One region of the Streptomyces sp. AK02-01A genome, then DNA from elsewhere that is predicted to be linked to it. Evidence: predicted binding sites of a transcription regulator. Region 1 holds the regulator's gene; the other holds the start of a gene.
The links. The regulator HspR, encoded in region 1, represses chaperone genes until heat shock. The targets are predictions, from matches to a motif close to TTGAGNNNNNNNNNCTCAA.
Positions count from the first base shown of each region.

Region 1 (4,983 bases):
CTGAAGGACAACGAGGACAAGGTCCCGGGCGACGTCAAGACCGAGGTCGAGGCGTCCATCGCCGAGCTGAAGGAGAAGCTCAAGGGCGAGGACACCGCCGAGATCCGTACGTCGACGGAGAAGGTCGCGGCCGTCTCGCAGAAGCTCGGCCAGGCGATGTACGCCAACGCGCAGGCCGAAGGCGCCACCGCCGGTGGCGCGGCGCCCGGTGCCGGACAGGGCCAGGCCGACGACGATGTCGTCGACGCCGAGATCGTCGACGACGAGAAGAAGGACGGTGCCGCGTGACGGAGGAGACCCCGGGCTTCGAGGAGAAGCCCGACGTCCCCTCAGGCGCCGGCCCCGAAGACGCCACGCCGAAGCCCGCCGAGTCTGCCTCCGCCAAGGAGCCGGGCTCGGCGGCCCCGGCCGGGGACGTACAGCAAGTAGCACTGACGGCACAACTGGACCAGGTCCGTACGGCGCTCAACGAGCGCACCGCGGATCTCCAGCGGCTCCAGGCCGAGTACCAGAACTACCGCCGGCGGGTGGAGCGGGACCGGGTGACGGTCAAGGAGATCGCTGTCGCGAGTCTGCTGACCGAGCTGCTGCCGGTGCTCGACGACATCGGCCGGGCGAGGGAACACGACGAACTGGTCGGCGGCTTCAAGTCGGTGGCCGAATCGCTGGAGACGGTGGCCGCGAAGATGGGCCTCCAGCAGTTCGGCAAGGAGGGCGAGCCCTTCGACCCGACGATCCACGAGGCCCTGATGCACTCGTACGCGCCGGACGTCAAGGAGACGACGTGCGTCGCGATCCTTCAGCCGGGGTACCGGTTCGGCGAGCGCACGATCAGGCCCGCTCGCGTCGCGGTGGCCGAGCCCCAGCCCGGGGCCCAGCCCAAGACCGCGGACGAGCAGGCCGACTCGGCGGCTGACAGGGAGAGCGGTGGCCCGGACGAGGGCTGACGCGGTGCACGGCGGTGAAGGCGGAGAGGAGGGACGTCGGGAATGAGCACGAAGGACTTCGTGGAGAAGGACTACTACAAGGTTCTCGGCGTCCCCAAGGACGCCACCGAGGCCGAGATCAAGAAGGCGTACCGGAAGCTCGCCCGCGAGTTCCACCCGGACGCCAACAAGGGCGATGCCAAGGCCGAGGAGCGCTTCAAGGAGATCTCCGAGGCCAATGACGTGCTCGGAGACACCAAGCGGCGCAAGGAGTACGACGAGGCGCGCGCCCTCTTCGGCAACGGCGGATTCAGGCCGGGGCCGGGCGCGGGCGGCGGCGGTTCGTTCAACTTCGACCTGGGCGACCTCTTCGGCGGCGCCCCGGGCGGTGCGCAGCAGGGCCAGGGCGGCGGTTTCGGCGGCGGGCTCGGCGATGTCTTCGGCGGCCTCTTCAACCGGGGCGGCGCCGGGACGCGTACGCAGCCGCGCCGCGGCCAGGACATCGAGTCCGAGGTGACGCTCAGCTTCACCGAGGCGGTCGACGGGGCCACGGTTCCGCTGCGGATGTCCAGCCAGGCGCCCTGCAAGGCGTGTTCCGGTACCGGCGACAAGAACGGCACTCCGCGGGTCTGCCCGACCTGTGTGGGCACCGGTCAGGTGTCGCGCGGCAGCGGCGGCGGCTTCTCGCTCACCGACCCGTGCGTGGACTGCAAGGGCCGTGGGCTGATCGCTCAGGATCCCTGCGAGGTCTGCAAGGGCAGCGGGCGCGCCAAGTCGTCGCGGACCATGCAGGTCCGTATCCCGGCCGGCGTCAGCGACGGCCAGCGGATCCGGCTGCGCGGCAAGGGCGCTCCCGGTGAGCGCGGCGGTCCGGCGGGCGATCTGTATGTGGTCGTCCATGTCGGCTCCCATCCGGTCTTCGGCCGGCGGGACGACAACCTCACCGTCACCGTGCCCGTCACCTTCGCGGAGGCGGCGCTCGGCGGCGAGGTGAAGGTGCCGACGCTGGGCGGGCCGCCGGTCACGCTGAAACTGCCACCCGGGACACCCAACGGCCGTACGATGCGTGCCCGGGGCAAGGGTGCCGTGCGCAAGGACGGCACTCGCGGGGACCTGCTGGTCACCGTCGAGGTCGCCGTTCCCAAGGATCTCGGCGCGTCCGCCAGGGACGCGCTTGAGGCCTACCGGAAGGCGACCGCGGACGAGGACCCGCGGGAGGAGCTGTTCCAGGCCGCGAAGGGAGCATGACCCGATGGACATGGACGGGCGGCGTCGGCAGTCCTCGTCGTTCAACAGGGCGTACCAACTGACCGAGGAGACGCCGGTGTACGTCATCTCGGTGGCGGCCCAGCTCTCGGGTCTGCATCCGCAGACCCTCAGACAGTACGACCGTCTCGGTCTGGTCTCCCCGGACCGTACGGCGGGCCGCGGCCGCCGCTACTCGGCGCGTGACATCGAACTGCTCCGCCAGGTGCAGCAGTTGTCGCAGGACGAGGGCATAAACCTGGCCGGCATCAAGCGGATCATCGAACTGGAGAACCAGGTCGCGGCGCTCCAGGACCGGGTCGCCGAGCTGTCGGCGGCGGTGGAGGGCGCGGCGGTGGCGATGCAGCAGCGCGAGGCGCAGGTGCACGCCTCGTACCGGCGGGATCTGGTGCCGTATCAGGATGTGCAGCAGACGAGCGCGCTGGTGGTGTGGCGGCCCAAGCGGCCGGCGGACTGAGGCCGCCTTACGACACGCGTGTCTCGTGTGGTCTTACGCGAAAGGCCTCCACCGGCTCGGTGGGGGCCTTTCGCGTGTCCGGCGTCCTTCTCCGGCTCCGCCGTCTCTTCCGGGGCTCCTCGGCGTGGCGAGGAGGGTTCTCAGCCGTCCTGCTCCAGGATCCCCGACTGCGCGATGAGAAATCCGAGCTGGGCGCGGCTGCCGCTGCCGAGGGCGCTGGCGAGCTTGGCGATGTGCGCGCGGCAGGTGCGTACGTTCATCCCGAGCCGGCGGGCGATGGCCTCGTCGACATATCCCTCGACGAGCAGCTTCGCGATGGTCCGCTGGACGCCCGTGATCCCTTCCGGGTCCGGCGCGTACGAGATGGCCTCGACGAGCGGCGTGGCGCGCCGCCAGAGCTGTTCGAAGACCTTGGTCAGATACTCGACCAGGCCCGGATGGCGCAGCTCCAGCGCTACCTTCCGGTCGTCACGCGCCGGTATGAAGGCGACCGTCCTGTCGCAGATGATCAGGCGCTCTATGAGCTCCTCCAGGGTGCGGATCTCCACCTTGGCGCCCGCCATGTGTTCCACGTAGGCGAATGTGCCCTGGTTGTGCCGGACCGTGTGCTGGTACAGCGTCCGCACGCTTATCCCGCGGTCTATCAGCGGCTTGCTGCGCGTGAGCGCCTGGCTGAGCACATGCTCGCTGCGGCCGCCGCCGGGCTGCACGGTGAGCACCTCCGTCCGGCTCTCCGAGATGGCGACGTCCAGAGCCGCGTTGATGCGGTTGAAACCTTCCAGCACGGTAATGGCGTGAATCGTCGGCGGAGCCTGCGCGCTGATGGCCATGAACGGTTCGAAGGATTCGGCCAGTTCCACCGAGAGTTCGCGCCGCTCCTGGATCTCCCGCTCGATGGGGTGTAGGCGTTGTGCGAGCGCCGCGGTGGGCGGAACAGGGCGCAGCCAGTCCGGGTCGTCCGGGTCCGGGTGCAGAAGTGCGAAGTCGATGAGGCAGGGAGCCGGTTCGACCTCGCGGCGGCTGATGCGTCCGGAGCGCAGGGCGTTGCCGTAAAGCCTCGTCCCATCGGCGCATAGTTCGGTGAGAGGGTGCCGATGTGTCTCACTTGAGTAGATCGTGGTCATATGCCCACCCCCCAGGTTCCTGTACGTACAGGAACATGATGCATCCACCCTGTGGTGCCGACGTGTCCGGATAAGACATCGTCGACGTGGCGGGGGAGAAGAAACTATCAAGTGAGGACGAAGCCGACTATGCGTACGAAAATGCTTCGCTCGGTGCTTGCCGCCGCTTTTGTCGCCATGACAGCACTCGGTGCAGCGCTGGTCGCCGGAGATGTCGGCTGGGACGCGGCGGCTTCCCATGTGAGTGCCGGCGCGTACCACACGGACGGAAACCCGGACGTCGGCTGGGACACGGCCAGGACGGTCAACCCGACCGGAGGGGTGGACGTCGGCTGGGACAGCTCGCCGGTTGGCGAAGAGGCATGACCGTCCCGCCGGACGATCGGGTCTTCCGGCGGGAGATGGCCACGGCCTACCGGTCGGGGTGGCACTTCATCGACCTCGTCACCGCGATTCCCCGTCGTGGCGACTCGGTGATGGTCACTCTGTTCGGAGAGCCGATCGTCGTCGTGCGCGAGGAGGACGAGGACGTCCGTGCCTACCGCTGCCTTCGGAGGCCGCGGGGGGCTCCGCAGCCGGTCCGGTGTGTCATCCGATACGACATGATCTTCGTCAATCTCGACCAGCGTGACCACCAGCTGGTCGAACCAAAAACCATCATCGCCACCCCCCGCAGTGCCTGAGCGATTCCCCCGTCGCTCAAAGTCGCTCAGGCACTTCCCCCACACAACGGCGCCATCGTGGACCTGAAACACGATGGCGCCGTTGTGCTGTCCGTATTCAGCCGCGGAACGGTCGGCCGTGGAGCGCTCAGCCGTAGGCGGTCGGCTGTGGGCGGTCAGTCGCGGCCGAGCGCCCGGTCCACGGCGATCTCGATGAGGACCCGGTCCGGATTGGGCGCGGGCGTGCGCTCGTAGCGCTCCGCGTAGCGGCTCACCGCGTCCGCGACCAGCTCCGGTTCCGTGCGTACCGTGGCGCGGCCCTCCAGCGTCGACCACCGGCGCCGGTGCGTCTGGCACACCGCGACCCGCGCTCCCTCCGTGCCCGCCGCCAGGATGTTGGCGACCTTGGTGCTGTGCTTGTTGGTGATGACCCGTGCGAGCCCGGCCTCCGGGTCGTAGGTCACACCCACCGGGACCACATGCGGACTGCCGTCCGGACGCAGCGTGGTCAGGGTGCACAGGTGGTGCTCGCGCCAGAACGCGAGAAA
Region 1 is NZ_JARBAE010000033.1:11,083-16,065, forward strand. Features, by position in the region: gene dnaK (molecular chaperone DnaK) at 1-288, shown strand, start outside; gene grpE (nucleotide exchange factor GrpE) at 285-947, shown strand; gene dnaJ (molecular chaperone DnaJ) at 990-2,174, shown strand; gene PV679_RS25905 (heat shock protein transcriptional repressor HspR) at 2,185-2,649, shown strand; gene PV679_RS25910 (helix-turn-helix transcriptional regulator) at 2,790-3,773, opposite strand; gene PV679_RS25915 (hypothetical protein) at 3,903-4,139, shown strand; gene PV679_RS25920 ((2Fe-2S)-binding protein) at 4,136-4,456, shown strand; gene PV679_RS25925 (pyridoxamine 5'-phosphate oxidase family protein) at 4,612-4,983, opposite strand, start outside.

Region 2 (4,983 bases), on a different contig from region 1:
GCGGGTCAGGAGTGCGTCTAGGACCCGGGCCACCGCGGCCTCGTTGGTGTCGTCCAGGCCGGCCTCGGTGGCAAGACGTCGTGCGTGCTGCCAGGTGAAGTCCGCGAAAGGGGCGTTGACCAGCGGGAGGTGCATCCAGGGGACGGTGACCCAGCCACGGGGAGTGCGTACGAACACCTGGGAGAGGTCGTAAGGGTCGTAGTGGACTTCCCAGAGCCCTCGCTTGGCATTGTGTCCGGAGTGCTGGCGCCGCAAGGGGCCGAGGTCCGGGCTGTCGTAGGTGCGGTAGCTGATCCGGATGCCGTAGTCGTTGATCGCCCGCCAGGCCACCGGCAGCAGTTCCAGGTAATCCTCACCGCGCAGCACCAGCGGCAGATAGCCACAGGCGGCGACCAGGGAGGTGTACTTGTCGTTTGGCGACATCGCCTTCTTGGGGCGGTAGGGGTCGCGGAGAGCGTCGTGGGGACGGGCCTGCCAGCCGGCCACGACCCACTCGTCCAGCAGTTCCTGGAGTTCGGGAATGGCCCAGACGGCATGGTCCTCGACGCGTTCGCCCCGGCGGGAGACGTTCCGGCCTGTGTAGCCGGCGAGATGTTGGCAGAACAGCGTGTTGATCGCGGAGAAGGTGGCCTCGACGATCGCCTTGTCGGTGGGAGTGCGGGGCCGGGCGCGTTGGACGGAGATCCCCAGCCGGTCGCAGGCTCGGGTGAAGGTGTCGGAGAGGAACACCTTCCCGCCGTCGATGACGATCATGTCTGGCACGATCACCGGCTTCGCGGCGGACTGGTGCATGCGTGCGTCCACGTTCAGCAGCCGCTGGTGCGGAATCCGGGACGAGGACATCCGCAGCGATGCGGCCCAGCCCGGCCGCATCGGCTCGGGAACGAGCATCTTGGCCAGCAGCAGTGATGCGTCCACCGCCTTGGTGCCCACCGGCCGGAGCACCGCGGCGCAGATGGTGCGCGTCGCGACGTCGACCGCGATCGTCAGGTCAGCGCGAGCCGTTTGCCCCGAGTCGAGCACCACCATCACGTCCAACGGTGTGGAATCAACCTGGACTTGTTCGCCGGGCCGGGCGGCGAAGGTCGGCGTGAAGGTCTTCTGCGGCCGGTTCGCGGTCTGCCGCCGAGTGATCGCCGAGCCGAACGTGTGCCGCCCCGAGGAGAGCCGGTCCACGAGCTTGTAAAGGGTGCTGCGGCTGGGGATCGGAACCATCCCCGGGCCGTATGTCTCCTCAACGCGTTTGATCACACGCCGGATCAGCCGTGACCGCGTGCCGGTGGACGCGGTGGTCTGTTCGGCGACGACTTCTTCGACGGCCGCGACCAGCCGGGCATCCGCCCGGCCGGTCGTGTCCGCAAGGCGTGCCGTGCGCTGGTCCACCAACCCCCAAAGACCCTGCCGGGCATAGGCGTAGCGTCGCCCTTGAACGGTGCGGATGCCCACCTTGAGCTCCACCGCTTTGGCGGCTTCTCGCTCAGCAAGTGAACGGGTGGCCAGGTCGTATTCCGGACGTGGAGTTGTTCCAGGCGCGGCGTCCGGAGGCAGGCCCGTCTCGACTTCTACCACGTGCCGTTCCCACTCCCGGGCCGAGGACAGCGCTGGAGCGGGAACGGTGCTCAGCAGGCCGACCGGATCGAGCGCGGGCAGCGGATCCGTGCCGGTGACCGCGAAGCCCGGAGAGGCCATCAAGTAGGAGGCCAGGACCACCATTTCGGTCCCGTCCGTTGAGCGGAGCCGCACCGAGGTCCCGGTCAGGGCCACCACTTGATGGTCGCCGTCGTCAAAGCTGACCCAGTCACCGGTTCGCAACAAGGAGGGGTTGCTCTTCGGCTTCACAGCACCTCCGGTGACACGAGCGCGTCGGCGTGTAGCGGGACTGACAGATCCACGGATAGTTCGTGCTGCCACAACAGGTGGAAGAGCACCGGCAGCACGGCGACCGGGTCCCCGGCTTGGCCCGCACCGTCCAGCAGCGGCCGCGGCTCGGCGAACGCTCTCCGGAGCATGGCGGCGACCGGCTCGATATGGTGCCGGGGGTGCCGGTAGCCCGCTAGCCACCGCACGTTTCCGACACGGGTCGGGTCGGGGGCGCCGCCCAGCCGGAATTCCCACCCGAGAAGGTCGCAGGCTCTCTGCGTCGCCTCGAACTTCATCCGGTCGCGCGGCTCGCGCCGATCTGCCGGGCGGCAGTCGATCACGATCGCCGAACCGTCCTGGCGCCGGGCGAAGTAGTCTGGGGCGTGCGAGATTGCCTTGCCGTTCTCGGCGGTCCAGAACAACCAGAACGGCTGGGACGAAAGCCCTGTCACCGACGGATCGAAGTCGAGCAGCATTACATGATCGCGTTCGAGCCAGGACTCATAGCCGATGTGCCCGCTGACCGTCGATGACCACCACAGGCCCGGCAGGTGCCGTTGCCCCTTGTACGAGTGGAACCCGCGTACGGGCATCACGGACTCGAAGCGGACCGCCCACGCATCCGTCAGTGGACGTCTCGTCTCTGACCCGTCCGCATCGACGTACACGACCTCAAAGCCTTCGGCAGGAGGCCCGGCTACCCCACCAGGTACAGCTTGCAGTTTCTGTTCCACGCCGACTTAACGGGACTGCCCTCGCAAGGTCACTCCGGACTGCGCAAGGTCGCTCGCAAGGTTGAACCGGACTTCGCAAGGTTCACCCTCACAGGACACCCGCGCGGTGATCGCTCAGGGCGAACAATCCCGGGGGAACAAGCAGAGGCTCACAAGCATTGAGTGGGCATAGCTCAACTTGACTGCCGAAGGGGAGATCATGGCTCTCACGTCCACATCGCTCACGCTTCCCGTGCTGCCGCTCGACGACGAGGTCGTGCTGCCCGGAATGGTGGTGCCGCTGGACCTTTCCGACACCGAGGTCCGTGCCGCCGTCGAGGCCGCGCAGGCGGCCGCCCGTTCCGAAGGAGGCGGGGGCAAGCCCAAGGTGCTGCTCGTGCCGCGCATCGACGGGACGTACGCCGGGACCGGTGTGCTGGGCACCGTCGAGCAGGTCGGCCGGCTCTCCGACGGCGACCCCGGCGCACTGATCCGGGGCCGTGGCCGCGTGCGGATCGGCGCCGGTACGACAGGGCCCGGCGCGGCGCTCTGGGTCGAGGGCCTCAGTGTCGAGGAGATCGCTCCGGACCCGCTGCCGGGCTCCGTGACGGACCTGATCAAGGAATACAAGGCTCTGGCCACCGACTGGCTGAAGAAGCGCGGTGCCTGGCAGGTCGTGGACCGCGTCCAGCAGATCGACGACGTGTCCGCGCTCGCCGACAATTCCGGTTACTCACCTTTCCTCACCACCGCTCAGAAGGTCGAGCTGCTGGAGACCACCGACCCGGTGGCCCGGCTCAAGCTCGCCACCGAGCAGCTCCGTGAACACCTCGCGGAGCAGGATGTCGCCGAGTCCATCGCCAAGGACGTCCAGGAGGGCGTCGACAAGCAGCAGCGCGAATTCCTGCTGCGGCGCCAGCTCGAAGCCGTACGCAAGGAACTGCGTGAGATCAACGGCGGGGGCGACGAGGACGAGTCCGGCGACTACCGGACCCGCGTCGAGGCCGCCGATCTCCCGGAGAAGGTGCGGGAAGCCGCGCTCAAGGAGGTCGAGAAGCTGGAGCGCTCGTCCGACCAGAGCCCGGAGGGTTCCTGGATCCGCACCTGGCTGGACACCGTGCTCGAACTGCCCTGGAACGAGCGGACCGAGGACAAGTACGACATCCGCGGCGCCAAGTCCGTCCTCGACGCCGAGCACGCGGGCCTGGAGGACGTGAAGGAACGGATCACCGAGTACCTGGCCGTGCGCAAGCGGCGCGCGGACCGCGGCCTCGGTGTGGTCGGCGGCCGTCGCGGCGGCGCCGTGCTGGCCCTGGTCGGTCCTCCCGGTGTCGGCAAGACCTCGCTCGGTGAGAGCGTCGCGCACTCCATGGGCCGGAAGTTCGTCCGCGTCGCGCTCGGTGGTGTCCGGGACGAGGCGGAGATCCGCGGCCACCGGCGTACATACGTCGGCGCGCTGCCGGGCCGTATCGTCCGGGCGATCAAGGAGGCCGGTTCGATGAACCCGGTCGTCCTGCTCGACGAGATCGACAAGGTCGGCTCCGACTTCCGCGGCGACCCGGCCGCGGCCCTGCTCGAAGTCCTGGACCCGGCGCAGAACCACACCTTCCGCGACCACTACCTGGAGGTCGAACTCGACCTGTCCGACGTGGTGTTCCTGGCGACGGCGAACGTCCTGGAGGCCATCCCGGAGGCGCTGCTCGACCGTATGGAGCTGGTCAGGCTCGACGGCTACACGGAGGACGAGAAGGTCGTCATCGCCAGAGACCACCTGCTGCCCAGGCAGCTTGAGCGCGCGGGACTGGAGACCGGCGAGGTCACGCTGGAGGACGACGCGCTGCGCAAGCTGGCCGGCGAGTACACCCGTGAGGCGGGCGTACGAAACCTGGAGCGCGCCATCGCCAGGCTGCTCCGCAAGGTCGCGGCCGAGCATGAACTGGGCGAGCGGGAGCTGCCGTTCGTCCTGGGCGCCGAGCACCTGCGGAAGCTGATCGGGCGTCCGCACCATGTGCCCGAGTCCGCCCAGGACCCGGCCGAGCGCCGCACGGCGGTGCCGGGTGTGGCCACGGGCCTCGCGGTCACGGGCGCCGGCGGTGACGTGCTCTTCGTCGAGGCGTCGCTGGCCGACCCGGAGACCGGCGGCTCGGGTCTGACCCTGACCGGACAGCTCGGTGACGTCATGAAGGAGTCGGCGCAGATCGCGCTCTCCTTCCTCCGCTCGCGCGGAGCCGAGCTGGAGCTGCCGGTGGCCGATCTGAAGGACCGGGGTGTGCACATCCACTTCCCGGCGGGCGCGGTACCGAAGGACGGTCCGAGCGCCGGTATCACGATGACGACGGCTCTCGCCTCGCTGCTGAGCGGCCGGCTGGTCCGTACGGACGTCGCCATGACCGGTGAGGTCTCGCTGACC
Region 2 is NZ_JARBAE010000014.1:90,662-95,644, forward strand. Features, by position in the region: gene PV679_RS15970 (Mu transposase C-terminal domain-containing protein) at 1-1,713, opposite strand, end outside; gene PV679_RS15975 (TnsA-like heteromeric transposase endonuclease subunit) at 1,836-2,594, opposite strand; gene lon (endopeptidase La) at 2,794-4,983, shown strand, end outside.
Region 2: a site for HspR is predicted at 2,753-2,771, ahead of lon (endopeptidase La). Genes of this name have one in related genera too.